2 regions of the Massilia orientalis genome follow, and region 1 is predicted to be linked to the other one. Evidence: predicted binding sites of a transcription regulator. Region 1 holds the regulator's gene; the other holds the start of a gene.
What was found. The regulator NrdR, encoded in region 1, represses ribonucleotide reductase genes. The targets are predictions, from matches to a motif close to CACNANATNTNGTG.
Positions count from the first base shown of each region.

Region 2: the regulator NrdR is predicted to act here: its motif matches at 11,823-11,836, upstream of QPK29_RS24705 (ribonucleoside-diphosphate reductase subunit alpha).

Region 1 is NZ_JASNRB020000008.1:20,315-35,415, forward strand. Features, by position in the region: gene tolB (Tol-Pal system beta propeller repeat protein TolB) at 1-1,001, opposite strand, end outside; gene tolA (cell envelope integrity protein TolA) at 1,036-2,007, opposite strand; gene QPK29_RS13980 (biopolymer transporter ExbD) at 2,018-2,446, opposite strand; gene tolQ (protein TolQ) at 2,468-3,151, opposite strand; gene ybgC (tol-pal system-associated acyl-CoA thioesterase) at 3,179-3,583, opposite strand; gene QPK29_RS13995 (SDR family NAD(P)-dependent oxidoreductase) at 3,801-4,550, opposite strand; ZMP/ZTP riboswitch at 4,693-4,826, shown strand; gene glyA (serine hydroxymethyltransferase) at 4,928-6,175, shown strand; gene nrdR (transcriptional regulator NrdR) at 6,218-6,676, shown strand; gene pilV (type IV pilus modification protein PilV) at 6,792-7,349, shown strand; gene QPK29_RS14015 (PilW family protein) at 7,346-8,245, shown strand; gene QPK29_RS14020 (pilus assembly PilX family protein) at 8,242-8,997, shown strand; gene QPK29_RS14025 (type IV pilin protein) at 8,906-9,430, shown strand; gene QPK29_RS14030 (GspH/FimT family pseudopilin) at 9,418-10,005, shown strand; gene ribD (bifunctional diaminohydroxyphosphoribosylaminopyrimidine deaminase/5-amino-6-(5-phosphoribosylamino)uracil reductase RibD) at 10,121-11,239, shown strand; gene QPK29_RS14040 (riboflavin synthase) at 11,271-11,900, shown strand; gene QPK29_RS14045 (S9 family peptidase) at 11,993-13,963, shown strand; gene QPK29_RS14050 (M16 family metallopeptidase) at 13,964-15,101, opposite strand, start outside.
Region 2 is NZ_JASNRB020000018.1:133-15,233, reverse strand. Features, by position in the region: gene QPK29_RS24765 (proline--tRNA ligase) at 1-513, shown strand, start outside; gene QPK29_RS24760 (lytic transglycosylase domain-containing protein) at 513-1,163, shown strand; gene QPK29_RS24755 (LysR substrate-binding domain-containing protein) at 1,175-2,068, opposite strand; gene QPK29_RS24750 (SWIB/MDM2 domain-containing protein) at 2,149-2,565, opposite strand; gene ffh (signal recognition particle protein) at 2,800-4,167, opposite strand; gene QPK29_RS24740 (ABC transporter substrate-binding protein) at 4,542-5,516, shown strand; gene QPK29_RS24735 (ABC transporter permease) at 5,540-6,373, shown strand; gene QPK29_RS24730 (ABC transporter ATP-binding protein) at 6,376-7,170, shown strand; gene QPK29_RS24725 (cytochrome C assembly family protein) at 7,348-8,151, shown strand; gene QPK29_RS24720 (PP0621 family protein) at 8,148-8,441, shown strand; gene QPK29_RS24715 (two-component system sensor histidine kinase NtrB) at 8,450-10,141, shown strand; gene QPK29_RS24710 (sigma-54-dependent transcriptional regulator) at 10,159-11,592, shown strand; gene QPK29_RS24705 (ribonucleoside-diphosphate reductase subunit alpha) at 12,043-14,955, shown strand; partial or broken gene QPK29_RS24700 (ribonucleotide-diphosphate reductase subunit beta) at 15,049-15,101, shown strand, end outside.

The sequences.
Region 1 (15,101 bases):
TCCGGGGATACACGAGGGCTGATATTGTAGTTGCCGTTGAACGTGACGCGGGTTGCCTGCCCGCCGTTCACGCTCATCTTGTAAATTTGCGGACCGCCGCTGCGGTCGCTGGTGAAGTAAATCGACTGGCCGTCGTGCGAGAACTGCGGCTCGGTGTCGATGCCGTTGCTATTCGATACGCGGCGCAGGCCGCTGCCGTCCGCGTTCACGATCCAGATTTGCGTATTGCCGGTCTTCGACAGGGCGAGAGCCAGCTTCGTGCCGTCCGGCGACCAGGCCGGTGCGGAGTTGTTGCCCTTCTCGTTGGCCACCACGGTACGCTGGCCCGTCACCAGGTTCTGCACGTAGATCACGGGCTTGCGCAGTTCGAACGAGACGTACGCGACCTTCGTGCCGTCCGGCGACCACGACGGCGAGATGATCGGCTCGCGGCCGTGCGCGGCGACCTGTTCGCCTTCGCCGTCCGCGTCGGCCACGACGAGCTTGTAGTCGCGCGCGGCCGGATCCTGCTTCACGTACGTGATGCGGGTCGAGAAGATGCCGCGCACGCCGGTCAGTTTTTCGTAGACGTCGTCGGCGATGCGGTGGCCTTCCAGGCGCGTATTGCGCGCCGTGACGGCATCGGACAGTTGCGACAGCTGCGACTGCTTGACGGTGTCGAGCAGTTTATAACGCACCTGGAAGCGGCCGTCCGCGAGACGCTGCACGGAACCCACGACGAGCGCGTCGGCACCGCTGGCCTTGAAGGCGGCCAGGTCGATGTTGGCGGTGTCGGAAATGGCCTGGCGCGCGTCGATGACCTTGAACACGCCGCTGCGTTCGAGGTCGGCGCGGATGATGGCGGACACCTGTTCGGGGGCCACCGATTCGTCGGCGAATGCCGCGACTGCGACCGGGATCTGGTTGCTGCCCACGCCGGCGATTTCGACTTTCAGCTGGGCATGTGCAGCCACGCCCATCAGGAGGGTGGCCGAAAACAGCAGGGTATGTAGTTTCTTCATGTTTCTCTCAGCAATGGTTAAGGTCGGAACGCGATCACTGCAGATCCTTCATATGGAACTCGATCACGAGGGAACGCTCTACCGTACCATCTTTCTTCTTGGGCAGTGGGGACGATTTGGCGATGCCTTTTTCGACGGCGTCGTCGAACGAAGGCACACCACTGCTCTTGATCTTCCTGACCGAAATGATCTCGCCGGTCGGCAACTGCTCGACGCGGAACGTCGCCGTCGGGTTGCCCGGTTCGTCCAGGCTGCCCGCGTACGACGTATTGCCTTTTACCTTGCCCCGGATGGCCGCGCCATATCCGGTGTCGATGCGCGGCGCCGTCGACTTCTCGGCTGTGCCGGTGCTGGTCGGGTTGCCTGCCGCGCCCGTGATGCGGCGCATTTCCGCGGCGCGCGCGGCATCCAGTTTCTTCTGTTCTTCGGCGGCCTTTTTCTTCTTGTCCGCTTCCTCTTTCTTTTTCTTTTCCGCGTCTTCTTTTTTCTTTTTCTCGGCTTCTTTCTTTTCCGCGTCGGCCTTGGCCTTCTTCTCTTCGAGTTCGCGTTCCTTCTTCTCGGCGAGCGCCTTCGCTTTCTTTTCTTCCGCGCGTTTCTGTTCCGCCAGTTCGCGTTCGCGCTCTTCCTCGAGCTGCTTGCGCTTCAATTCTTCCTTGCGTTTCTTTTCGCGCTCGAGGGCGATGTCCGGCGCCTTCGGCTGCGGCTTTTCGACGACGGGCGGCGGCTCCACGGCTTTCGGCGCGGGTTGCGGCGGCGGGGTCTCGGGTTCGGGTTCCGGCTCGGGCGCCGGGGCGGGCGGCGGCGCGGCGGTCTGCGTCGTCACGTCCCAGATTTCCGCCTCGACGGCGACGGGCGCATTGTTCTGCCAGCTCACGCCGATCCACAGGAACGCCAGCAGCATGGCGTGCACGCCCACCGCCAGGCCGATGGCCGGCCAGCGGTTCGGTTCAGGCGGCACGCTGTAAGGCGTGCCGTTGCCGATGTTGGTCTGCTTCGTTGCTGACATCAGTTCGTCTTCACTTCGTGGCCAGGCCGACGCGGGTGATACCCATCTTCTTGGCTTCCGAAATCAGCTGGATGACGTCATCGTATTTGCTGTCGCGGTCGCCAGCTATCAAGACCGGGTAATCCGGATGCTCGGCGTGCAGGTCGCGCAGGCGCGTGACGAGCGTCGAACGGCTCGATACGTCTTCCAGCGGCTGCGGATTCTTGCCCGTGATGCCGATCTGCAGCTGGGCATTCTCCTTGATCGCGACCTGGATGTAGTCGTCCGGCGGCTGCGTCGAGCGCTCGGCGCTGGGCAGCTTGATCTCGCTGGGGTTCTGCGTCGGCGGCACCGCCATGAAGATGATGAGCAGCACCAGCATCACGTCGATGTACGGTACGACGTTGATCTCGGACTTGAGCTTGCGACGGCTGCCCCGCAGGCTGCTGTTGAAGGCCATGTCGGTTCCTCGTGACGGCGATCAGCGCGACTGGCGCTGCAGGATGTTCGAGAATTCCTCGACGAAGCTTTCGAAGCGGATCGCGAGGCGGTCGATGTCGTGGGTGAAGCGGTTGTACGCGACCACGGCTGGAATGGCCGCGAACAGGCCGATGGCGGTCGCGATCAGCGCTTCGGCGATGCCCGGCGCAACCGTGGCCAGCGTGGCCTGCTGCACGTTCGCGAGGCCGCGGAACGCGTTCATGATGCCCCACACGGTACCGAGCAGGCCGATGTACGGCGAGACCGAACCGACCGACGCCAGGAAGTTCAGGTGCGTGTCCATCTGGTCCAGTTCGCGGTGGAACGCGGCGCGCATCGCACGGCGGGCGCCGTCCAGCACCGCGCCCATGTCGAGCGCGTCGCGCGACGCCTGCTTGCCCTTGATGAACTCGCCCATGCCCGCTTCGAAGATGCGGGCCAGCGGACCGCTCTGGTCGCGCTGGCTGCTGGCGCTCTGGTGCAGGGTGTGCAGGTTGCCGCCGGCCCAGAAGCTGCGCTCGAACTGTTCCGTCTGGCGGCGTGCCGCGCGGATCGCGAACAGCTTGCGGAAAATATATGTCCAGCTCATCAGGGAAATCGCGAACAGCAGGGCCATCAGCAACTGTACCAGCACGTGGGCATGGCGGATCAGTTCAATGAATGAGAGGTCTTGGACTGCGTTCATTGGATATATATTTGGTCAAATGGATGATCAGGCGGCACGCATTTTAGCAGCGGCAAGGTCGGGGAGGGAACGTGGACGCATCGTGACGGCATCGATGCAGCCGACCCGGACATCGGCGCTGGCGAGCAGCGTATCGCCGCGCCAGGCTTGCTGGTCGAACTCGACGGACGCGCGGCCGAGCTTTTCCACGTTCAGGGTCAGTTTCACTTCATCGTCCAGGCGCGCGGACGCGACGTAGTCGACGCTGGCATTGCGCACGACGAACAGCGCGCCGTCCTCGTCGCGCAGGGTTTGCTGATCGATGCCGAGCGAACGCAGCCATTCGGTGCGCGCACGTTCGAAGAACTTCAGGTAATTGGCGTAGTACACGATGCCGCCGGCGTCCGTATCCTCGTAATAGACGCGAACTGTCCAGGTGAAAACTGAAGGCATTTCAGCTGCCATAAATGAAAATGGGAAACATTTTACGCCATTTATACCCGTTATACGTGCGCCAGGGTACATATACTTGGGTATGAGTGGCCGGCGTGAGAATGTGAGAGGCTCATGCCAAGCCAGCAACTGTAGCACTTTTTCATTTTGGCCGGCGCCGCTGTTACAAAGCGAAAACAATTCGTTCGCCGGTCGGCCGATTTTTGTGCTTGACGCCTCAGCCCAGGTTGCGCTTGATGTTGAGCGGACCGTAGCCCTGACAGGTCGGCATCATCTCGATCTGGTTGATGTTGACGTGCGGCGGCAGGGAGGCGATCCAGTAGGCGGTCTCGGCGATGTCTTCGGCCGTCAGCGGCTGCGTGCCTTCGTAGACCTTGGCCGCGGCCGCGTCGTCGCGCAGGCGCACGTTCGAGAACTCGGTACCGCCGCACAGGCCCGGCGCGATGTTCGTCGCGCGCACGCCGGTGCCGGCGAGGTCGGCGCGCAGGTTCAGCGTGAACTGCTCGACGAACGCCTTGGTGGCGCCGTACACGTTCCCGCCCGGATACGGGGTGCGGCCGGCCACGGAGCCGATGTTGATGACCAGGCCATTGCCGCGCTCGACCATCGCGGGCAGCAGGGCGTGCGTCATCGTGACGAGGCCCTTGATGTTCGTGGCGATCATCGTTTCCCAGTCTTCCAGCGGCACCTCGTACGCCGGCTTCGTGTTCAGGGCCAGGCCGGCATTGTTGATCAGGACGTCGATCTGGCGCCAGGATTGCGGCAGCATCGACAGCGCTTCCTCGATCGAATTCTTGTCGGTGACGTCCATCGCGATCGGCAGGGCGGATTCGCCCAGTTCCTTGGCCAACGCATCCAGACGGTCCTTGCGACGCGCCGCCAGCACCACCTGGTGGCCGTTCTTGACGAAAGTGCGCGCCATGGCGGCGCCGAAGCCGGCCGATGCGCCGGTGATGAAAACGATCATTTTGGTTTTTGCCTGGCAGGTTGTAACCGTGAGATTGTAGCTGAAATGACCACGCGGGGCAGCGCCGGAGGCCGGGTTGACAGGTCGGCATCGGTTTCCTTGCCTGGCAGCCGCACAATCCCGTACAATCCGGGGTTCCATTTACATCTCACGTGACTGGCGAAAACCGTGCGCTGCCGTCCGATCAGGAGCGATCGGCCTGCCGGCGCGTGGCGAAGGTGGGCACCCACCGGGGAACGTGAGATTTCAAACTTGCCGTTCGCCTGGGCAGCCACCGACTGGTACGCGTTGGTATCGCGGCTGCCCCGCATGTGTTTCGGCTCCCGCCTGTTCAGCGCTGACCGTTGCCTGGTTCTCTTATCGATTGGAGTTTTTTCATGTTTGCAAAAGATCACACGCTCGCCAAGGTTGACCCGGAACTGTTTGATGCCATCCAGAAGGAAAACAAGCGCCAGCAGGACCACATCGAGCTGATCGCATCCGAGAACTACACGTCGCCGGCCGTGATGCAGGCCCAGGGCTCGCAACTGACCAACAAGTACGCCGAAGGCTATCCGGGCAAGCGCTACTACGGCGGCTGCGAATACGTCGACGTCGCCGAGCAGCTGGCGATCGACCGCGTGAAGGAACTGTTCGGCGCCGAAGCCGCGAACGTCCAGCCGAACTCGGGTTCGCAGGCGAACCAGGGCGTGTTCTTCGCGATGCTGAAGCCGGGCGACACCATCATGGGCATGTCGCTGGCCGAAGGCGGCCACCTGACCCACGGCATGGCGCTGAACATGTCGGGCAAGTGGTTCAACGTCATCTCCTACGGCCTGACCGAGCAGGAAGACATCGACTACGAGCAGATGGAACGCCTGGCGCGCGAGCACAAGCCGAAGCTGATCATCGCCGGCGCCTCCGCCTTCGCCCTGCGTATCGACTTCGAGCGCTTCGCCCGCGTGGCGAAGGAAGTCGGCGCCTACTTCATGGTCGACATGGCCCACTACGCCGGCCTGATCGCCGCCGGCGAATACCCGAACCCGGTCCCGCACGCCGACTTCGTCACGTCGACGACGCACAAGTCGCTGCGCGGCCCGCGCGGCGGCATCATCCTGATGAAGGCCGAGCACGAGAAGGCCATCAACTCCGCGATCTTCCCGGGCATCCAGGGTGGTCCGCTGATGCACGTGATCGCCGGTAAAGCGGTCGCCTTCAAGGAAGCGCTGTCGCCGGAATTCAAGGCCTACCAGCAGCAGGTCGTCAAGAACGCCAAGGCGCTGGCCGAGACGCTGATCTCGCGCGGCCTGCGCATCGTCTCGGGCCGTACCGAGTCGCACGTGATGCTCGTCGACCTGCGTTCGAAAGGCCTGACCGGCAAGGAAGCGGAAGCCATCCTGGGCCAGGCGCACATGACCTGCAACAAGAACGGCATCCCGAACGACCCGCAGAAGCCGTTCGTGACGTCGGGCATCCGCCTGGGCAGCCCGGCCTTCACGACCCGCGGCTTCAAGGAAGAAGACGCCGTCAAGGTCGGCCACCTGATCGCCGACGTGCTGGACAACCCGCACGACGCCGCGACCATCGAGCGCGTCAAGGCGGAAGTCAAGCAACTGACCGACAAGTACCCGGTCTACGAAGCGTAAAGCGATAGGGAGGGCGCCCTTGCGGCGCCCTCTACGAGCCCCATGAAATGTCCGTTCTGTCAGCATGAAGACACCCAGGTCCTCGATACCCGCGTATCCGAGGAAGGTGACGCCATCCGCCGCCGGCGCCGCTGCGTCGCGTGCGACAAGCGGTTCACCACGTACGAACGGATCGAGCTCTCGATGCCGTTCATCGTCAAGAAGAACGGCAGCCGTACCGAATACGAATCCTCCAAGCTGCGCGGCAGCCTGATGCTCGCGCTGCGCAAGCGTCCCGTGGCGGCCGAAGCCATCGACCGCGCCGTCGCCTCCATCGAAGAAAAACTTCTTACCAGCGGCCGGCGCGAGGTCGACACGGGCCATGTCGGCGAGCTGGTGATGCAGGAACTCAAGCGTCTCGACAAGATCGCCTACATCCGCTTCGCCTCCGTCTACAAGAACTTCGAAGACCTGGCCGAGTTCCAGGAAGCCATCGCCGAAGTGGGCCAGCCGCGCAAATAAGCGCGTCACTTTTCCCGGTTTTTAGTTCCCTCCTCACGGTTGAGTCGCCACACGGCTTGCCGGAGCTCGACTGTTACCTTGTCAGCTCTGTTCAACGCAATGCTGGAGGTCGTCGATGCGGTCGCTGTCGGGTTCGCCACTGAGCGTGCGCGCGGGGTTTACACTGGTCGAAGTGCTCGTCGCCCTGTTCGTCGTCGCGCTCGGCATCGCCGGCGCGGCCGCGCTGCAGACGCTGGCCGTGCGCTCTGCGCGCGACGCGGCCCGCCTGTCCGACGGCACCCGCCTGGCGCGCTCGCTGGCCGAGCGCATGCGCACCAATCCCGGTGCGCTGGCGCAGTCCGACAACCCCTATCTCCACCTCGATTATGACGCCAACGCCGGTGGTGCGCCGGCCGCACCGGCGCTGTGCTATGCGGACACGGATTGCGACGCGGACGACCTGGCGCGCTTCGACGTGTTCGAAGTGGCCGAGACCGTGGCGGCCGGTTTCCCCGGGGGACGCATCCGCGTGTGCCGCGATGCGGGCCGGCCCGATGCCGCCGGCGTACTGCCCTGGACCTGCGACGGGGAAGACGGCGCGCCCGTTGTCGTCAAGCTCGGCTGGCGCGCGCAAGGCGACAGCGAGACCGGTGCCCCAAAGCTGATGATGCCGCTGGCGGGAGCGGCGCCATGAACGCGTGGATCCATCAGCGTGGCCTGACGCTGGTCGAACTGATGGTGGCGCTGACGATCGGCCTCGGCATCGTGCTGATGGCCGGACGCCTGCTCGTGCTCGCGAACGGCGCATACGCGGCCCAGGCCGAGTCGGGCGGCGTGGAGGACGGCGGACGCTTCGCCATCGACCTCATCGGCCGCGCCATACGCCAGGCCGGCGCCGCCGATCCCGACATGCTGGCCGACCCCGCCGCGGACAATGCCCCGGCACGCCTCGCGGGACTGGATGCGCGCACCTTGTCCCGTGCCGCGGCCGCCATCGACGATCCGCTGCCGGCCGCCGTCAACGGCAGCGACGTGCTGGCGGTCCGCTTTCCCGGCGACGCCAGCGCCGTCGATTGCGCCGGCTTCCCGGTCGCGGCGGGCGAGGAGGGCTGGAGCATCTTCTACGTGGCGCGCAACGGTGAAGGCGAGGCCGAGCTGCACTGCAAATACCGCGGCGCCGCGCACTGGAGCGCGGACGCGGTGGTCGGCGGCGTGGACGGCTTCCAGGTGCTGTACGGCGTCGATACTGACGACCCGCCGGACGGCACGCCCAACCTCTATGTGAACGCGACGGGGATCGACGCGCTCGATGCCGGCTTCGCCGCCCTGCCTCCGGCCGAGTTCAACCGGCGGACGCACTGGAAACGCGTCGTCGGCGTACGCGTGGGCCTGCTGCTGCACGGCAGCCGTCCCACGCGTGGCGAACCCGGTAGCGCGCGCTACGACCTGCTGGGTGCCGGATATGCGTCCGCGGCGGGGTTTGACGACCCCGGCAGCTCGCTCGACGAAGCGCGTATGACGCCGGACCTGCGCCGGCGCGAGCGGCGGCTGTTCACGTTCACGGCCGCGGTGCCGGCGCCGCCATCATGAGGACGTTCGCACGCGAACGCGGACTGGCCCTCGTCTGCGCGCTGACCTTGATGCTGGCGACGATGGTGATCGGCGTGGCCGTCGCGCGCGGGGCGTTCGTCCTGCTGGCGTCCGCGCGCAACGAGCGCGACCGCGACGTTGCGCAGGCGGCGGCCGAGGCGGCCCTGCGCGACGCCGAGCACGACGTCGCCGGCGCGGCGGGCGTGCCGGCGGAGCGCACCGCGCACTTCGGTCCGGTGGGCGGCGACGCGTTCGCGGAGGACTGCGGCCGCGGTGCGGACGACGTCGGGCTGTGCCGCGAGCGGTCGCCGCCGGCATGGCAGGCGCTCGACCTGGCGGACGCCGGCAACCCGGCGCTCGTGCCCTATGGCCGGTTCACGAGCGCCGTGCTGGCGGTCGGCCGTGGGGGCTTGACCGCGCGGCTGCCGGCCTACGTCATCGAAAGGATCGCGCCGGCGGGGGCGGTGGCGCAACAGGGCAGCTTTTATCGCGTCACGGCCATCGGCTTCGGGATGCGGACGTCGACGCGGGTCGTATTGCAGTCGCTGGTCCGGCTGCCGCCGCCGGCGAGCGGCGCCGGAGGCGATCACGGACATGGAAACGACGATGATGAAGGACATGACAATGGCAACGAGGACGCACGCGGCGGCGGCAACGGCGATCGGCCGCCGGAACGCCGGCTTCCGGCCGGCCGTATCGGCTGGCGCGAGATCGCGAACTGGGACGAGCTGCACGCCCGTACCCGGCCATGATGCGGGATTCACGCTCGTCGAATTGATGATCGTCCTGACTATCCTCTGCATCCTCGGCGCGCTCGCGTACCCGTCCTACGCCGGCTACACCGTGCGCGTCAGGCGCGTCGAGGGCCAGGTGGCGCTGATCGACGCCATGCAGCGCCAGGAGCGCTACCGCCTCCAGCATCAGACGTATGTCGAGTTCTCGGCGAGCGAGCCCGGCGCGGACGGCTTCGCGTGGTGGTCGGGCTCCAGCGCGTCCGCCAGCGCCTACGAGCTCGACGCGCATGCCTGTCCCGGCCGCGAGATCGGGGACTGCGTCGAGATCCGCGCCCGTCCCGGCACGGCCCGCGTCGACATGCGCTTCCGCGATCCCGATTGCGGCGCGCTGACGCTCGACAGTACCGGGCACCAGGGCGCGGAACACCCGGAGGCGCGATGTTGGCCGTGACATCCATTCCCAGGCGCGCCCGGCGGCCGGCCGGGGTGACGCTGCCCGAACTGTGCATCGTGCTCGCCGTGTCCGCGATCGTGCTGGCCATCGCCGTGCCCGACCTGCGCGACCTCGTGCGGACGCAGCAGCTGAAGGCCGCCACCGGCGACCTGTTCGCGGCCATCGACCTCGCGCGGGCGCAGGCGCTCGCGCGCGGGCGGCACGTCAAGGTGGTGCCGCGCGATCCGCTCGGGGCCGACTGGCGCCAGGGCTGGCAAGTGCTCAGTGACCCCGACCGAGACCGCGACGGTGGTGGCCAGCCGGGGGAGGGCGAGCTGATCGCGGAGCACGGGCCGCTGGCGCCGGGCATTGCCATCGACTTCGCTTTCACGAATGTCGCACGGCCGTACTATATCGCCTACAATGGCGCGGGACGCAGTTGCGCCGACGGTAACAGCGCGGCGGCGCGCTGGGGAACGGTGTCGCTGTTTCATGGCGGGCACATCCGCCGTATTAAAATCAACATGCTGGGCCGGGCGCGCGTGTGCGATCCGGCGCGCGATGCGGGTTGCGACGGCGCACCGGCGCCATGACAATTAGGCGGCGGTGAACCGTCAAGCGGCGAGTCGCCGCCAGCGTGAACCTTCAAGCGGCGGGACGCCGCCAGTGCGAACCTGGCAACACAACGTAGCGAGACCGGAAACGAGAGTGCAGATACAGAGCGATACCGACGGCATGGCGCTGGCCCTGGAATGGGCGGCGAAGGGTATGTACATCACCGCGCCCAACCCGCGCATCGGCTGCGTGATCGTGCGCGACGGCACCGTCATCGGCGCGGGCCACACGCAGGCCGCGGGCCAGGCCCATGCCGAGATCCAGGCGCTGCGCGATGCGCAGGCGCGCGGCAACGACGTGCGCGGCGCCACCGCCTACGTGACGCTGGAGCCGTGCAGCCATTACGGCCGCACGCCGCCGTGCTCGAACGCGCTGATCCAGGCGGGCGTCGGCCGCGTCGTGGCGGCGATGGTCGATCCGAATCCGCTCGTCGCCGGCCGCGGCCTCGCGCAGCTGGAAGCGGCCGGGATCGAGGTCAGCGCGGGCCTGCTGGCCGAACCGGCCCATGAATTGAACATCGGCTTCTTCACGCGCATGCGCCACGGGCGGCCGTGGGTGCGCCTGAAGACGGCGGCCAGCCTGGACGGCGTCACGGCGCTGGACAACGGCGAGAGCCAGTGGATCACGAGCCCCCAGGCGCGCGCGGACGGCCACGCGTGGCGCGCGCGCGCGAGCGCGATCCTGACCGGCATCGGCACGATCAAGGTCGACAACCCGCAGCTGACGGTGCGCGGCATCGACACGCCGCTGCAGCCGCGCCGCGTGATCGTCGACAGCCGCCTCGACATCGACCTCGACGCGTGCATCCTCCAGGGCGAGCCGTGCTGGATCGTGGCCGCCGTGCCGGACGCGGACAAGGAAGCGGCGCTGCAGGCGCTGGGACACGAGATCCTCATGTTGCCGAATGCGTCCGGCAAGGTCGACCTGCCCGCGCTGATGCGCGAGCTGGGGCGGCGCGAGATCAACGAGCTGCACGTCGAGGCCGGTTCCAAGCTGAACGCCTCGCTCGTGCGCGAGGGCTGCGTGGACGAGCTGCTCGTCTACCTCGCGCCCAGCCTCGTCGGCCCGGGACAGGGGATGTTCGCGCTGCCGCCGCTCGCGCACCTCGCCGACAAGCTGCCGCTGCATTTCCACGGCGTGGCCCAGGTCGGGCCGGACCTGCGCATCCTGGCGCGTTTCAAGCGGGACGAGGATCCGAAGCGCCACGCGTAATACCGATACTGTCAAAACAAAGGAAGAGATCATGTTCACCGGAATCGTCGCTGCCGTCGGCAGCATCAAATCGGTTACCCCGCTGGCGGACGGCGCGGATGCCGGCGTGCGCCTGGACATCGACGCGGGCGGCCTGCCGCTTGCCGACGTCGCGCTGGGCGACTCGATCGCCATCAACGGCGCCTGCATGACCGTCGTCGAAAAGACGGACAGCGCCTTCGCGGTCGACGTCTCGCGCGAGAGCCTCAATCGCACGGTGGGCCTCGACCAGCCGGGCGAAGTGAACCTGGAAAAGGCGCTGACCCTGGCCGAGCGCCTGGGCGGCCACCTCGTCTCGGGCCATGTCGACGGCCTCGGCGACGTGCACAGCTTCGAGCAGGTGGGCGAGTCGTGGAAGCTCGTCGTCGACGCGCCTCGCGACCTGGGCAAGTACCTGGCCTATAAAGGTTCCGTCGTCGTGAACGGCGTGTCGCTGACCGTCAACAGCGTCGAGGACATCGACGCCGCCGGCAGCCAGTGCTGCCGCTTCTCGATCAACCTGATCCCGCACACGATCGCCGTTACGACGCTGAAGCACCTGCGCGCCGGCAAGAAGGTCAATCTCGAGATCGACCTCATCGCGCGCTACGTGGAGCGCATGCTCAGCGCCGCCAAGGCCTGAGCGAATGGCGTAGACTGCCTGCTGGCCTGCGTGCCAGCGTAGCCGGCCTGCCCGTCTTTACGTTGGCATCGCAACGATAACAAGGACGAGACATGACCCGGGACCTTTCCCTCGATCGCAAGACCGTCGCGCGCGGCGCGGCATTGACCGTGCTGCTGGCGGCGGCCGCGTTGGCACATGCCGATCCAGCCGGCATGCGCACCTACCGAACGCTCGCGATGACGGCAAACGGCGAGCGCATCGCGGCGGTGGAAGCGGTGGAGGGTGAACCGAAGACGGGGCCGCGCATCGTCGTGCGCGACACGGCCACCGGCCGGATCGCGTCGACGTGGCAGAAATCCGATTGCGCGCCATGCCGCCTGGAGTCCCTCGCGTGGTCGCCGGACCAGAAGACATTGGCCGCCATCGTCGCCGATCCGAGGGCCGGCACCGCCAGCGTCGTGCTGGTGCGCGACGGCCGCGTGACGACGCTGGCCACGATCGGGGGCGTCGCCGGCACGGTGCGCTGGTCACCGGACGGCCGCCAGGTCGCCTTCCTCGCGACGGTCGGCGCGAAGAAGCTCACGGGTGCCGTCGAGGCGGGGGCGCGCCAGGTCGGCGAGATCGGCCTCGCGCAGGAAGAGGACGAGCAGCGCATCGCGATCGTGCCCGCGGCAGGCGGGGACTACCGCCTCGTGTCGCCAGGCGATACCTTTATCTACGAATATGACTGGACGCCGGACGGCAAGGGCTTCGTCGTCACGAGCGCGCGGGGCAATGGCGACAACAATTGGTGGATCGCAACGCTCGGCCACGTCGACGCGGCGAGCGGCCGCCTGCGCATCATCGCGGCGCCGAAGATGCAGATGAACATGCCCCACGTGTCGCCGGACGGTCGCACGGTCGCGTTCATCGGTGGCCTGATGAGCGACTTCGGCTCCGTCGGCGGCGACGTGTACACGGTGCCGCTGGAAGGCGGGGAACCGGTCGACGTCACGCCGGATTACAAAGGCACGTTCAACGGCATCACGTGGCGCGGCAAGGAGTTGCTCGCGTCCGTGCTGGCCGGCAGCGACGCCGGCATCGCCGCGATCGATCCCGTGGCGCGCAGCGCGCGCATGCTGTGGCAGGCGCCCGTGGGCGTCTCGGCGGGACGCGACGGGCGGGTCGTGTTCAGCGCGGACGGCCGCGTGGCCGCGTCGGTGACGGAAGACTTCGAGCACGCGCCGCGCATCGTCGCCGGACGCCTGCCGGAACTGGTGCCCATCACCCGCGACAACGACGGGTTCCTGCCGCAGGTCGCCGCGCGCAGCATCGGCTGGACCAACGACGGGTTCAACGTGCAGGGCTGGCTGCTGGGCCCGCGCAGCGTCGAGGCGGGCCGCACCTACCCGATGATCGTGCAGGTGCATGGCGGCCCGGCGGCGGCGGCGTCGCCGCGCTACGTGGCGGCCGGCGACAACGGCAACCCGCTCGCGCGCGACCTCGTGAAGGAAGGGTATTTCGTCTTCATGCCGAACCCGCGCGGCAGCTATGGCCAGGGCGCGGCGTTTACGCGCGCGAACCGGCGCGACTTCGGCGGCGGCGACTGGCGCGACATCCTGGCCGGCGTCGACGCGGTCATCGCGCGCGCGCCCATCGACGGCAACCGCCTCGGGCTGATGGGGCATTCCTACGGCGGCTTCATGACGATGTGGGGCGTCACGCACAGCCAGCGCTTCAAGGCCGCGGTGGCCGGCGCCGGCATCGCCAACTGGATCAGCTACTACGGCCAGAACGGCATCGACCAGTGGATGGTGCCGTACTTCGGCGCGACGATGTACGACGATCCCGCCGTCTACCGCGCCGCGTCGCCGATCGAATCGATCAAGGTGGCGCGCACGCCGACCTTCGTCTACGTGGGCGAGCGCGACGTCGAGTGCCCGCCGGCGCAATCGTTCGAGTTCTGGCACGGCCTGAAGGCGATGGGCGTGCCGACCACCTTGCTCGTGGTTGACGGCGAGGGACACGCGTTCCGCAAGCCGGAGAACCAGCGCGACCTGCGGGCGCGCGAGATCGCGTGGTTCAACAAGTACTTGAAGTAATCAGGATTCGCCGGGTTTCTTTCCGGTGTCATTCCGTGCCTGGGCCGCGGCGGCCTTGGCCTCCGGATTCAGCACCACCTGCACGTAGTTCTCCTTGTTCAGGTAGCGCTGCGCCGCCCGCTTGACGTCGTCCACGGTGAGGTTCTGGATGTCCTTGTCGAACGTGAGGATGGTGCCCGGATCGGTGCCTTCCGTCAGCGACGTCTGCAGGGCGGCCAGCCAGTACGCGTTTTCCTGCAGCGACTTGCGGTAGGTCTGCAGCCAGTTCGTCTTGACCTTGTCCAGGTCTTCCTGCGTCGGACCATCCTTGCGCATGTGATCGATCTCCGCGAACGTTGCCTCCAGCACCTTGTCGACGTTGTCCGGGCCCGTCGGCAACTGGACGCCGATCGTATAGTGGCTGTACGGGATGCGCGTCATCGAGGCTTCCATGCCGCCGCCATAGATCAGGCCCAGCTTTTCGCGCAGGATGTCGATGATGCGGATGTTCATCACTTCCGTCAGCGCGGACAGGCGCAGTTCTTCCAGTTCCGTCACCTCGCTCGGGCCCGTGAACGTCAGCGACACGTTGCTGCGGTCTTCCGAGCCGCTCTTGATTTCGCGCTTGACGACGCCCGTCACGGGACGGATGCCGAGGTCGCGGAAGGCGGTCGGGATGTCCGGCGTGGGCAGGCTGCCGAGGTAGGTCGCGATCAGCGGCTTGATGGCGGCCACGTCGAAACTGCCCACGAAGATGAACGTCAGGTCCTTGGCGCTGGAAAAGCGTTGGCGGTAGATGGCGATCGCGCGGTCGAGGTCGATCTTGCCGATGTCTTCGGGACGCAGGGCGCGCGGGGCACGCGGATTATTGTTGTAGAGCGTGGCCAGCACGGTGTCGCCGAACAGGGCGCCCGGCTGCGACAGGCGATTGCGCGCCAGTTCCATCTGCTTGCCGATGAACGATTTGTACAGGTCTTCGTCGCGGCGCACGCCGGCGAACTTCAGCCACACCATCTGCAGCATCGTCTCGACGTCGGTGGCGCCCGCCGTGCCCGCGACGACGTCGGTGTTGTTGCCCAGGCCCGCGCTCACGGAGGCGGCCTTGCCGGCCAGGATCTTGCGCATGTCCAGCGGCGAGAAATCCTTCAGGCCCATCGCG
Region 2 (15,101 bases), on a different contig from region 1:
CTCGCGATCGAGCGCGGCATCGAAGTGGGCCACGTGTTCCAGCTGGGTACCGCGTACTCCGCCGCGATGAATTGCGTCTACCTGGACGAGAAAGGCCAGCCGGCCCCGATGCAGATGGGCTGCTACGGTATCGGCGTGACCCGCATCCTGGGCGCCGCCATCGAACAGAACTTCGACGACAAGGGCATCATCTGGCCGGACGCCATCGCGCCGTTCGAGCTGGTGCTGTGCCCGATGGGCTATGACCGCAGCGATCTGGTGAAGCTTGAGACCGATCGCCTGTATGCCGAGCTGCAGGCGGCCGGCGTGGACGTCATCGTCGACGACCGCGGCCTGCGTCCGGGCGCCATGTTCGCCGACTGGGAACTGGTCGGCGTGCCGCACCGTGTCGTGATCGGCGAGCGTGGCCTCAAGGAAGGCAACCTGGAATACCAGGGCCGCCGCGAGCTTGAAGCGACCGCCGTTCCTGCCGCGGACATGCTCGGCTTCATCAAGGGCAAGCTGGGCAAGTGATGGCGCGACGGTTGATCAGCCGGGCAGCAGCCCGGCTCGGCCCGGTCTTGCTCGCCGCTGCACTGATGAGCAGCGGCGCGGCGCAGGCCGGCAACCAGAAAGAGGAAGCGTTGGGAGACGCGGTCCGACTTGCACTGGAAAACGCCATTCGCGACGGCCGGCCGCCCAAGCCGGTCCTCCGCGACGAGGTCGCGCGCGTCCGTTACCAGCAGTGGTTCGACGCGATGTCGGCGCGCCTCAAGCGCCGCCTGCCGGACGATCAGACGCGCACGGAATTCCTCGAAATCGCGTGGTACGAAGCGACGCGCGCGGGCCTCGATCCGGGGCTCGTGCTGGGCCTGATCCAGGTCGAGTCGGCGTACCGCAAGTACGCCGTGTCGATGGTCGGCGCGCGCGGCTACATGCAGGTGATGCCGTTCTGGACGAAGGTGATCGGCGACTCGAACCGCCGCGCGCTGTTCGACATGCAGACGAATCTGCGCTACGGCTGCTCGATCCTGCGCATGTACATCGACATGGAAGGGGGCAATCTGTATCTCGCCCTCGGCCGCTACAACGGCAGCCGCGGCAAGCCCGAGTATCCGAATGCGGTGCTGGCGGCGTGGAAGAACTGGGAGTTCAAGCAGGACGTGATGGTGTCCAGCCGCTGATTTTTCTCAGCCTACGCCCGAATCTCCTCGATCAGCTGCTGCGCGTGGCGTGGCAAGCCCTCGAAGCTGCGCATGCACAGCGACAGCTGGCGCACCGCCCACGCGTCGGCCAGCTCCAGCACGGCGAGGTCCATCGTGCGCGCACAGCGCCGCGCGGCCGGTTCGGACACCAGGCCGATCCCGACCCCGCTCTCCACCATCCGGCACACGGCGTCGAAGCTGCGCAGGCGCACCCGCGCGCGCAAGGTGCGGCCCGCGCGTTCGGCCAGCTGCGTCAGATAGCGGAACAGGGCGCTGTCGCCCGTCAGCGTGACGTGGTCGAAATCCACGAGCCGCGCGAACGTCACGGCTTGTCCCTCCTGCGTGACGAGCGTGCGCGCCAATGCCGGCTGCGCGACCGCGACGATGCGGTCGGTGCAGAACGGGAAGGTCTCCAGGCCGGACAGGTCGACCGTGTCGGCCACGATGCCGAGGTCCGCGCCGCCTTCGCGCACGGCGCGCGCGATGTCGCTGGAGGTGCGTTCTTCGAGGTCGATGTCGACGTCCGGATGGCGCGCCATGAAGCCGGCCAGCCGCTCCGGCAGGTACTCCGACAGCGCCGCCGTATTGCACAGCAGCCGCACCTGGCCCTTGAGGCCCGCCGCATGCTCGCCCAGTTCCGCGCGCAGGCGCGCCAGCTGCTGGAACACGAGGCGGGCGTGGCGCTGCAGGGCGAGGCCCGCTGCCGTCGGCTGCACGCCGCGCCGGCCGCGCACGAGCAGGGGTACGCCCAGCGTCTCTTCCATGTGCTGGATGCGTTCGCTCGCGGACGCCAGCGCCAGGTGCGCGCGCCGGCTGCCGGCCGTGATGCTGCCGGCATCCAGCACGTGCAGGAACAGCTGCAGGTCGACCAGGTCGAATCTCATGTCGGAGGTCATGTAAAGCAAAAAGCCCCGGCTCGCCGGGGCTTTTCGCATGGGGCCATGGGGCAGCCAGCCAGATGTTCTTATTTGAGGTGATCCGAGATCAGCTTGGTCATTTCGAACATCGACACCTGCGCCTTGCCACCGAAGACGGCTTTCAGCTTGTCGTCGGCGTTGATCATGCGGCGGTTGGCCGCGTCCTGCAGGTTTTGCGCCTTGATGTAGTCCCAGACTTTCTTGGTCACTTCCGTGCGCGGCAGCGGTTTCGCGCCGACGACGGCGGCCAGCGTTGCGGACGGGGTCATCTCTTTCATGAAAGCGGCGTTGGGCTTGCGTGCCGCGGCAGGCTTCTTTGCTGCTGCGGTTGCTTTCGGTGCTGCTGCTTTGGCAGGAGCTGCTGCCTTTTTAGCGGCCGCCGCCGGCTTGGCGCTCGGCTTCGCCACTGGCGAAGCCGAGCCTTTCTTCGCGGGCGCTGCGGTGGTTTTTTTGGCTGTTGCCATCTTCGAGCCTCCTAAACGGAACACATGGAAATTTGCGCTTGAGCGCACCCGGCTTATATTGGTAGGGTTTTAGTGTTCGTGCAAGTCTTTTTCGAAATTTTTTCACTCTTACAAGCCCTAAAACAGCCCGTTGTGTTACCCGGACCTCCCTAGAGCGAAAAAACAGGCCTCCCAAGCACAAAAAAGCCGTGCGGGACGGTGGTCGCGCACGGCGTCGTTGGGGCGGATCAAGGATCAGCGCATACCAGGCATCATGCCCTTCATCCCGCGCATCATCTTCATCAGGCCGCCGCCCTTGAGCTTCTTCATCATCGTGTTCATCTGATCGTACTGGGTCAGCATGCGGTTCACTTCCTGCACCTGCACGCCGGCGCCGGCCGCGATGCGGCGCTTGCGGTTGGCCTTGATCAGTTCCGGCTTGGCGCGTTCCGCCGGCGTCATCGAATCGATGATGCCGCACATGCGGCGCACCTGTTTCTCGGCCTGGTCCATGTTGGCGCCGTTTGCGGCCTGCTGGAACTGGGCCGGCAGCTTGTCGAGCAGGCCGGCCATGCCGCCCATCTTCTTCATTTGCGCGAGCTGGGCGCGGAAGTCGTTCATGTCGAACTTGCCGCCCGACTTGATCTTGTTGGCCATGTCGGCCGCGGCCTTCATGTCCACGCCCTTGCGCGCTTCCTCGACCAGCGCGAGGATGTCGCCCATGCCCAGCACGCGGTTGGCCATGCGGGCCGGATCGAACGCTTCCAGCCCGTCCAGCTTTTCCGACACGCCCGCGAACTTGATCGGCTTGCCCGTCACGTGGCGCACGGACAGCGCCGCGCCGCCGCGCGAGTCGCCGTCGAGTTTCGTCAGGATCACGCCGGTCAGCGGCAGCGCGTCGTTGAAGGCTTTCGCGGTGTTGATCGCGTCCTGGCCGACCATGGCGTCGACGACGAACAGCGTCTCGATCGGATTCGCGGCCGCGTGCACGGCGGCGATCTCCTGCATCATCGCCTCGTCGATGGCCAGGCGGCCGGCCGTGTCGATGATGACGACGTCGTGATAGTGCTTCTTCGCCCAGTCGATCGCGTTCTTCGCGATGTCGACCGGCTTGTCGCTGGCGGTGGACGGGAAGAAGTCGGCGCCGACCTGCTTCGTCACCGATTCCAGCTGCGCGATCGCGGCGGGGCGGTAGACGTCGGCGGAGACGGTCAGGACCTTTTTCTTCTTTTCTTCCTTGAGGTACTTGGCGAGCTTGCCGGTGGTGGTCGTTTTACCGACACCCTGCAGGCCGGCCATCAGGATCACGGCCGGCGGCTGCTGCGCGAACGACAGCTGCGACGCGTCCGGACCGAGGTCGGCGCCCATCAGCGCGCCCAGTTCCTTCTGCACGACGCCGACGAGGGCCTGGCCCGGCGACAGGGAGCCGATGACTTCCTCGCCCAGGGCCTTTTCCTTCACTTTGGCGATGAATTCGCGCACGGCCGGCAGCGCGACGTCGGCCTCGAGCAGGGCCAGGCGCACTTCGCGCAGCATCTCGGCGGTGTTGGCCTCGGTGAGGCGGGCCTCGCCACGCATCGTCTTGACGACCTTGGCAAGGCGTTGTGTCAGGTTATCCAGCATGTTCTACCTTTTGTACTGATGGGAACGTCGAAAAACCTACTGCGCGTTGCACTGTCGTCCTGCGATGCTCGCTGTACTGCTCGTACAGCTGCGCTTCTCGAACGACATTGCTGCCGCTCGCGACGGTTTTTCGAGGTTCCCTGATATATATAAGCGGCGGGCGCGCAACACGCCATTTTACCGCATGTCGGGGCGGGTTTTTCCCCGTCAAGACCCGAATTCAGCCATTCGCAAGCGGCATAGTCAACGATTCGATTTGATTCTTGGTAAAACCTGATTGGACGGTTTGACAATGTATTGCTTCGAGTTTATGTTCCAGAGGCGTCACGCAGTTCATTCCAATAAAAGTTCTACCCCAATCGGAGAGACAGGCAATGAAAGCACACGTGTTCGGCAAGACCCTCGCCATCGCCGCGCTGCTGGCCGCGAGCGGCGCCCAGGCGCAGGACGTGGTCCGCCTCGGCAACCTCAAGTTCGCGCACTACGGCGCGGTGTCATACATCAAGGAGATCGCGCCCAAGTGCGGGATCAAGGTCGAGGAGCGCATCTTCGCGAAGGGCCTGGACGTGATGCAGGCCATCATCGCGGGTGAACTCGACGTCGGCACGACGGCGTCCGAGGCCGCGATCTCGGGCCGCGCCGGCGGTGCGCCGATCTACGTCGTGGCCGGCTTCGCGAAGGGCGGCGCCCGGCTCGTCGCGCGCGCGGATGCCAACGTCAAGGCCGTGAAGGACCTGAAGGGCAAGAAGGTGGGCGTGACGCGCGGCGGCATCCAGGAAGTGCTCCTGATGGCCGAGTTGCAAAAGGCCGGCCTCAGTGCCGACCCGGCGCCCGGCAAGGACGTGCAGATCGTCTACCTGGCATACGCCGACCTCAACCAGGCGCTGCTGGGCAAGAACATCGACGCCATGATGCAGTCCGAACCCCAGTCGTCGCAGGCGATCAACAAGGGCTTCGGCGTCGAGGTCCTGAAACCGTACGACACGCCGATCGGCGAACCGGTGCGGACGATGGTCATGACGGAAAAGTTCTACAACACGAAGCGCCCCGTGGCGGAGAAATTCATGCGCTGCTTCGTCATGGCCACGAGCGCCTTCATCCGCGACCGCGCGCTGGCCGAGAAATACGTGCGCGAAGTCGTGTTCAAGGGCCAGATCACGAAGGACGATTTCGACGACGCGATCAGCAATTCGCCCTATACCTACGACATCACGCCGGAGCACATCCAGACCACGGCCGACATCATGTTCAAGACGGGCGTCGGCCGGATGGCCAAGCCGCCGGTGGCGAAGGACTGGGTCAAGACCGATTTGCTGGATGAGGCGAAGAAGAGCCTGAACATCAAGTAAACGAAACCACGCAAGGAGCGGAGATGCTGAAACGCAGGTGGCAGGACATCGCGATCGGCCTGGTCGTGCCGATCGTCGCGATCGCGATCTGGCAGTGGGTGGCGAGCATGGGATGGGTCAACGAGCACGTCCTGCCGTCCCCGCTGCAGGTCTGGCACAAGTGGATCGCGTACCTGCTGCCGCTGCAGGACTACCCGGCCTGGCACGAGGCCAACGGCGGCGGGCGGCTGGCGTGGATGGTCTCCGGCGAATTGATCACCGACGCCATCGGCAGCATGTACCGCGTGATCGTCGGCTTCCTCGTCGGCGCCGCGCTGGCGCTGCCGATCGGCCTCGCCATGGGCGCGAGCCGCATCGCGCATGCCTGGCTGAATCCGTTGTTCCAGCTGCTGCGCCCGATTCCGCCGATCGCCTACATCCCGATGTCGATGCTGTGGTTCGGCCTCGGGAACCCGCCGGCCTTCTTCCTGATCGCGCTGGGCGCCTTCTTTCCCGTGCTGATGAACACCATCGCGGGCGTGCGCCAGGTCGACGGCATTTATTTGCGCGCGGCGCGCAACCTGGGCGCGAGCGGGACGACGCTGTTCCTGCGCGTGATCCTGCCGGCGGCCGTGCCGTACATCCTGACCGGCATGCGCATCGGCATCGGCACGGCGTTCATCGTCGTGATCGTGGCCGAGATGATCGCCGTGAACAACGGCCTCGGTTTCCGCATCTCGGAGGCGCGCGAGTACTTCTGGTCGGACAAGATCATCGCCGGCATGATCACGATCGGCCTGCTCGGTCTCGCCATCGACGTCGGCATGAATAAACTGAACAACCATCTGCTGCGCTGGCACCGCGGCCTGGAGCACTGACCATGACCGCACACATCGTGATTGACCATGTCAGTAAAGTGTTCGACGGGGACGGCCGGCGCATGGTCGCGCTGCAGGACATCTCGCTGGAGATCCCGCACGGCCAGTTCGTCTGCCTGCTGGGACCGTCCGGCTGCGGCAAGTCGACCCTGCTGAACGCCGTCGCCGGTTTCGCGCCGCCGACGACCGGCCGCGTGCTGGCCGACGGCGTGCCGGTCGCCGGGCCCGGGCCGGAGCGGGGCATGGTATTCCAGGAATATGCGCTGTTCCCGTGGATGACGGTGGAGCAGAACGTCGGCTTCGGCCTGGAGATCAAGGGCATGGCGCGCGCGCAGATCGCGGCGCGCGTGGGCGGGCTGTTGAAACTCCTGTCGCTGGAGGATTTCGCCAAACGCTATCCGAAGGACCTGTCCGGCGGCATGCGCCAGCGCGTGGCGATCGCGCGCGTGCTGGCGCTGGATTCGCCGATCCTGCTGATGGACGAACCGTTCGGCGCGCTCGACGCCCTCACGCGGCGCAACCTGCAGGACGAGCTGCTGCGCCTGTGGGCGGAACTGAAGAAGACCGTCATCTTCGTCACGCACAGCATCGAGGAAGCGATCTATCTCGCCGACCGCATCGTCGTGATGACGTACCGGCCTGGCACGATCAAGCGCGACATCCTGGTCGACCTGCCGCGCCTGCGCGATCCGGCGGCGCCCGAGTTCAATGCGCTCAAGCGCGAACTGGGGCTGATGGTGATGGAGGAGCAGCAGCGGCATCACGACGCGGAAATCAAGGCCGCGGCCGTGGATTGAACAGCCGTCGTTCCCGCGGAAGCGGGAACCCATACTGAGCCTCGGAAATCTTGGTGATCGCGAAGCGGGCGCGACTCCGGTAACTCAGCATGGATTCCCGCCTTCGCGGGAATGACGTGCCGCTTACTCTTCTGACAACCTAACCTCGCCCATTCCGGATGGTGTAGACTCGCGCGTATGCAACTCACCCTATTCATCGCCGCGGCAATCCTGTACGCGGTATGTGCCCTGCTGCCGTCGCGGCAGGGCTCGGCCATTTCGGCCGTGACCGCCGTCGCCTGGGCCGTGCACGGTGCCGCGCTGTGGCCGGACATCGTGTCGAATGGCACGCTGCGTGTCGGCTTCGCATTCATGCTGTCGGCGGCCCTGTGGATTTCCGTCGCCGCCTACTGGATCGAGAACCGCAATTTCGCGCTGGACGGCATGCGCCGCATGGTCATGCCGTGCGCGGCCGTCGCGGCGATCCTGCCGCCGCTATTCCCCGGCAACCTGATGCCCGTGCAGGACCAGTCGCCCGCGTTCGGCTGGCACGTCGCGGTCGCCGTGTCGGCGTACAGCACGCTCACGATCGCCGCCTTCCACGCCGTGCTGATGGCGCTGCAGGAGGCGCGTCTGCACACGAAGAGCGCGAAGAAGGGCTGGTTTACCGGCGCGCTCGACCAGCTGCCGGCGCTGCTGACGATGGAGCGGCTGCTGTTCCGCATGATCGGCATCGGTTTCGTCCTGCTCAGTTTGACCGTCCTGTCGGGCATCGTGTTCTCCGAACAGCTGTTCGGCCGCGCGCTGCGCTGGGACCACAAGAACTTTTTCGCGCTGCTGTCGTGGGTGCTGTTCGCCGCGCTGCTGGCCGGACGCCGCTGGCGCGGCTGGCGCGGCAAGACCGCGCTGCGCTTCACGCTGGCGGGATTCGCCACGCTGGCGCTGGCTTACGTCGGCAGCCGGTTCGTTTTCGAAGTCGTTCTGCACCGGGGGTTCGTATGACGCGACTGCTTTTCTGGATTGCGCTCGTCATCCTCGTGGTGGCCGCCATCCGCAGCAAACTGCGCGCCGCGATGACGCGCGCACAAGGCCCGGCCACCGGCACCGGGCCGGCACCGGCGTCCGCCGGCGGGGACACGAAGGCCTGGAGCCGCGTCGAGGACCAATCCGAGACGATGCTGTGCTGCGCCCATTGCGGCATCTATTTCCCGGCGTCGGAAGCCGTGCGGGCCGATGGCCGCGACTATTGCGGCACGGCGCACGCGCGCGAGGCGCACCAGCAGGCCCGGTAAGCCGCCGCATGGCGAGCCGGCTTTCCCTTTCCGCCGAGTCGCGCTCGACGTTCTGGCGCTCCCTGCAAACGCTCACGGTCACGCGCATCGTGATCGCGTTCGTGCTGCTGCTGTACCTGTCGATCGACGTGCGGCGCGGCCGCGTCGACGGCACCGCGTATGCCGAGACGTGCATCGCCTACGTGCTGGCCGCGCTGATGTTCGCGGTCGTCGCCCAGCGCTGGCGGCGGCGCTTCCTGTGGCAGTTGTCGGCCCAGGTCCTCGTCGACATCGTCGCGATCTCGCTGCTGTACCTCGCCGCCGGCGGCATGCGCAGCGGCCTCGCGCTGCTGTACCTGTTCCCGCTGGCGGGCGCCGCGATCCTCGCGCCGCTGGTGCTGGCCCTGTTCTCGGCCGCGCTGGCCACGCTGTTCGTGCTGGGCGAGAGTACCTGGGGGATCTTCATGCGCGCGGACGACCCGCCGCTGACCCAGGCCGGGCTCACCGGCGCTGCATTCTTCGCGGTGGTGCTGGTGGTGAACCGCCTGGCCGCGCGCCTCATCAAGCAGGAAGAGCTGGCCGCGCGGCACGGCGCCGACCTGCGCATCCAGCAGGCGATCTACCGCATCGTCGTCGACGACGTGGACGACGGCATCCTCGTGCTGGGGCGCGATGGCACCGTCTTCGGCGGCAATCCGGCGGCGCGCCGCATGCTCGGGCTGGAGACGCAGCCGGGCGAGGACGGCAACACGTTTCGATTGACCGACCTGGCGGCGCTGGAACCCGTGGCGCAGCGCTTCACGGACTGGGTCGGCCGCTGCATGGACGCGCCGGCGGCGGCGACCGGCGGCTTCGTCACCGTCAAGCGCTGGCACGAGACGGACGGCCCGGTGTGCGGCCGCCTCGACCAGCCGGTGCACCTGAAGTTGCGCTTCGCGCGCGTGGACACGCCGCAGGGCACGGCCGAACGCAGCCTCGTCTTCCTGCAGGACGTGAGCGCCATCGAAAACCAGGCGCAGCAACTCAAGCTCGCATCGATGGGACGCCTGACGGCCAGTATCGCGCACGAGGTGCGGAATCCCCTGTCGGCAATCGGCCACGCGACGTCGCTGCTCGCGGAAGACCTGCACGGTCCGGCGGAAACGCGCCTGCTGCGCATCGTGAACGACAACGTGGCGCGCGTGAACCGCATGGTCGAGGACATCCTGAAACTGTCGCGCAAGGTGCAGCCGAACGGCACGCCGGTCGCGCTGGACGACTTCCTGCCCGAGCTGCGCGCCGAGTTCACGGAAATGCACGGCATGGCCGGTGATATAGTGTGGGTAGGCGATGCGGGCGGCCGGTCCGTGCGTTTCGACGGCCTGCACCTGCGCGAAGTGCTCGTGAACCTGCTCGGCAACGCGATCCGCTACGCGAGCGGCAAGCCGGCCAGCATCCGCGTGGTCCCCGTGCTCGACGCGACGGGCCGCATGGAATTGCACGTGCAGGACGACGGTCCGGGCATTACGCCGGAAGTGCGGGCGCATTTGTTCGAACCGTTCTACACGACGTCGAGCAAGGGCACGGGCCTCGGCCTGTACCTGGCGCGCGAGCTGTGCCTGAACAACGGCGCGATGCTCGACTACGAATACCGCACCGAGGACGTGCGGCCCGGCGCGGGCACCGGCGGCACGGGTGAGGCCAGCGGCCGCTTCGTGATCACGTTCGGTGCAACTATCTAATGTCACGGAAAGAAGGCATGAGCTCACCCCGCATCCTGGTGGTCGACGACGAACCCGACCTGCGCGAGCTGCTCGAGATCACCCTGCTCAAGATGGGGCTCGACGTCGACAGCGCCGCGACCGTCCGCGAGGCGCGTGCGCTGCTGGGGCAGAAGCCCTATGCGCTGGTGCTGACCGACATGCGCCTGCCCGACGGACTCGGGCTGGAACTGGTGCGCGAAGTCGCTGCCCATCATAAGAGCACGCCCATCGCCGTGATCACCGCGTATGGCAGCGCCGAGAATGCCGTCGTCGCGCTGAAAGCCGGGGCGTTCGACTACGTGTCGAAGCCCGTCGTGCTGGACGATTTGCGCGCCATGGTGCGCGCGGCCTTGAAACTGTCCGACCCCGCGGCGGCGCCGGCCGCCAGCCAGGCCGGAGACACGTCGCGCCTGGTTGGCCAATCGCCCGCGATGCAGGCGCTGCGCACGCAGATCGCGCGGCTGGCCCGCTCGCAGGCGCCGATCGCGATCAACGGCGAATCCGGCAGCGGCAAGGAACTGGCCGCGCGCGCGATCCACGCCCAGAGCGCGCGCGCCGGCAAGCCGTTCGTCGCCGTGAACTGCGGCGCGATCCCCGAGGCGCTGATGGAGGCCGAGTTCTTCGGCTATCGCAAGGGCGCGTTCACGGGCGCGAACGACGAGCGCGACGGCTTCTTCCAGGCCGCCAACGGCGGCACGCTGATGCTCGACGAGGTGGCGGACCTGCCGCTCGCGATGCAGGTCAAACTGCTGCGCGCGATCCAGGAGCGGCGCGTGCGCAAGATCGGCGCGACGGTCGAGGAACCGGTCGACGTGCGCATCATCAGCGCCACGCACAAGGATCTCGCCAGATGCGTGGAAAACGGCAGCTTCCGCCAGGACCTGTTCTATCGCCTGAACGTTATCGAGCTCACGTTGCCGCCGCTGCGCGAACGGCTGGACGATTTGCCGCTGCTGGTGGACGCCATCCTCGCGCGCCTGGCCGGGCCGGGCGGGGCGCGACTGGGGCCCGGCGTGCTGGACGCGCTGCGCGGCTATGCGTTCCCGGGCAATGTGCGCGAGCTGGAAAACGTGCTGGAACGCGCGCTCGCGTTTGCCGACGACGGCGTGATCGAAGTGGGCGACCTGCTGCTGAAAGGGGCGAAGCTGGGCGATGCGGCCGTCGTGCCGCAGCCGCCGCAGACGCCGGTGAGCGCGGCACCGGCGCCGACAGCGGCGCTGGAGCAGGCCGCGCCACCGCCGCCGCTCGCGTACGGCGCGCTGCCGAGCAACCTGCCGGACTACCTGAGCCAGGTCGAGCGCGACATCATCCTGCGCGCGCTGAACCAGACCCAGTTCAACCGCACGCAGGCGGCGAGCCTGCTCGGCATCAGCGTCCGGCAGCTGCGCTACCAGATGCAGAAACTGGATATCCACGCGCCCGAGCCCTGAGTCAGGGACTGTGAAGCGCGTGGTCTTTTCGCCAACGCAGCAACGCCAAACAGGCCGATTTTGCACGATTAATAAGCACACGAATTCGCGCTACAAATTCAATGTTAGTGCTTACTTCGCCGTGGAGGCTTCAAGTATCGGCACTGATCGATGTCAAGAAAAAAATCTTACTCACAGAGCTCATAAAAATCGCGGACATCGACTACAATTAGGTCTGTAAGGCCGTTGTCTACTACATCTAGTGGTCAACGGCCTTAATGCCGAACAGGCTGAGTAGGAGCGCGACGCTTTTTTTCTCAATATTGCCGCTCCTATTTTTTATCGGCAGAAAGTTATCGAGTTGCCAATTTTGATGAGTTGGCAGCGTTCCCTGGATTCACTCCGAGGGGTCCATATCTACCTAATTCGTAAAGGCGGTGGCAGTCTGTGACGCCAATGCTGGGAGGCTCAATGCAAACATCTTCGGACATTTCCATCAACACCGTCGCGGCAGCTACGACGGCCGGCAAGAGCGCGGACGAACTGGTCGCGGGCAGCGACTACCGCATCATCCGCCGTAACGGCGCCGTGGTGCCGTTCGCGCCGAGCAAGATCGCCGTCGCGATGACCAAGGCGTTCCTGGCCGTCAATGGCGAGCAGGGCCGCGAGTCGGCACGCATCCGCGAGCTGGTCGCGCAACTGACGAACAACGTGGTCGCGGCGCTCGTGCGCCGCCAGCCGAACGGCGGTACCTTCCACATCGAGGATGTGCAGGACCAGGTGGAACTGTCCCTGATGCGCTCGGGCGAACATGACGTCGCGCGCGAATACGTGCTGTACCGCGCCAAGCGCATGGAAGAGCGCCGCGCCGCCAAGGAAGCCGCCGGCACGACGCAAATCGCCGCCCCGCAGATCCACGTGGTCGACGGCGGCGCGCGCCGCCTGCTGGACATGAACGAAGTGTCGTCCCTGATCGACGCCGCCTGCGCCGGCCTGGAAAAGCACGTCGACGCCGACGCCATCCTGGCCGAGACGGTCAAGAACCTGTACGACGGCGTGCCCGTCGAGGAACTGCACAAGTCGGCCGTGCTGGCCGCGCGCGCGCTGATGGAAAAGGATCCGGCCTACAGCCAGGTCACCGCGCGCATCCTGCTGCACTCGATCCGCAAGGAGATCTTCGGCAAGGAGGTGCCGCAAGCCGGCGCCGCCGCCGAATACGTCACCTACTTCCCGCAATACATCGCCAAGGGCATAGCCGCCGAGCTGCTGGACGAGGAACTGGGCAAGTTCGATCTGCAGAAGCTGGCCAAGGCCATCGTCGCCGACCGCGACCTGCAATTCGGCTACATCGGCCTGCAGACCCTGTACGACCGCTACTTCCTGCACATCCGCGAGACCCGCATCGAGATGCCGCAGGCGTTCTACATGCGCGTCGCGATGGGCCTGGCCCTGCGTGAAGAGAACCGCGAAGCGCGCGCCGTCGAGTTCTACAACCTGCTGTCGACGTTCGACTTCATGAGCTCGACCCCGACGCTGTTCAACTCGGGCACCCGCCGCTCGCAGCTGTCGTCGTGCTACCTGACCACCGTCGCCGACGACCTGGAAGGCATCTACGACGCCATCAAGGAAAACGCGCTGCTGTCGAAATTCGCCGGTGGCCTGGGCAACGACTGGACGCCGGTGCGTGCGCTCGGCTCGCGCATCAAGGGCACGAACGGCAAGTCGCAGGGCGTCGTGCCGTTCCTGAAGGTCGCCAACGACACCGCCGTCGCCGTCAACCAGGGCGGCAAGCGCAAGGGCGCCGTTTGCGCCTACCTGGAAACGTGGCACCTGGACATCGAGGAATTCCTCGACCTGCGCAAGAACACGGGCGACGACCGCCGCCGCACGCACGACATGAACACCGCGAACTGGATTCCGGACCTGTTCATGAAGCGCGTGATGGAAAAGGGCGAATGGACCCTGTTCTCGCCGTCGGAAGCCCCGGACCTGCACGACAAGGTCGGCAAGGCGTTCGAGGAAGCCTACCTGAAGTACGAGGAAAAGGCGGCCCGCGGCGAGATGACCGTGCACAAGAAGATCCAGGCGCTCGACCTGTGGCGCAAGATGCTGTCGATGCTGTTCGAAACGGGCCACCCGTGGATCACGTTCAAGGATCCGTGCAACATTCGTTCGCCGCAGCAGCACGTCGGTGTCGTGCACTCGTCGAACCTGTGCACCGAGATCACGCTGAACACGAACGAAGACGAAATCGCCGTCTGCAACCTGGGTTCCGTGAACCTGCCGGCCCACATGAAGGGCGACGGGCTGGACGTGGTCAAGCTGCAGAAGACCATCCGCACCGCGATGCGCATGCTCGACAACGTCATCGACATCAACTACTACGCCGTCGACAAGGCGAAGAACTCGAACCTGCGCCACCGTCCGGTCGGCCTGGGCATCATGGGCTTCCAGGACTGCCTGCACATGATGCGCGTGCCGTTCGCGTCGGATAAAGCCGTGGAATTCGCCGACCGCTCGATGGAAGCCGTCTGCTACTACGCCTACCTGGCGTCGACCGAGCTGGCCGAGGAACGCGGCCGGTACCAGTCGTACGAAGGTTCGCTGTGGGACCGCGGCATCCTGCCGCAGGACTCGATCAAGCTGCTGGCCGAAGAACGCGGCGGCTACCTCGAGCAGGACACGTCGGAATCGATGGACTGGAGCCTGGTGCGTAGCCGCATCAAGCAGTTCGGCATGCGTAACTCGAACTGCGTGGCGATCGCCCCGACCGCGACCATCTCGAACATCATCGGCGTCTCCGCCTGCATCGAGCCGACGTTCCAGAACCTGTACGTGAAGTCGAACCTGTCGGGCGAGTTCACCGAGATCAATGCCTGCCTGGTGCGCGACCTGAAGGCGCGCGGCCTGTGGGACGAGGTCATGATCAACGACCTGAAATACTTCGACGGCTCGCTGTCGCGCATCGACCGCGTCCCGCAAGACCTGCGCGACATCTACGCCACGGCGTTCGAAGTCGAGCCGAAGTGGCTGGTGGAAGCCGCGTCGCGCCGCCAGAAGTGGATCGACCAGGCCCAGTCGCTGAACATCTACATGGCCGGCGCCTCCGGCAAGAAGCTGGACGAGACCTATAAACTGGCCTGGCTGCGCGGCCTGAAGACGACCTACTACCTGCGCACGATCGCCGCGACGCACATGGAGAAGTCGACCACCCGTACCGGCGCGCTGAACGCCGTGGCGGTCGATGGCGGCCTGTCCGGCGGGGCAGCCGCACCGGCAGCACCGGCACCGGTCGCCGCAGCAGCTCCGGACGTCGTGGACGGCGCGGCCTGCTATCTGCGGCCGGGCGATGCGGGCTTCGACGAGTGCGAGGCTTGCCAATAAGCTGCCAGTAAATAGATCAGAACCTTAACGTAACCACGCATCGCCCGGGCTCCCGGGCGATGCCGCTAAAAGAATTCAAGAAGGAAAAATATCATGGCTCTCTCCTGGGACGATGAACCGGCCGCCGCACCGGCCGCGGTTGCTAA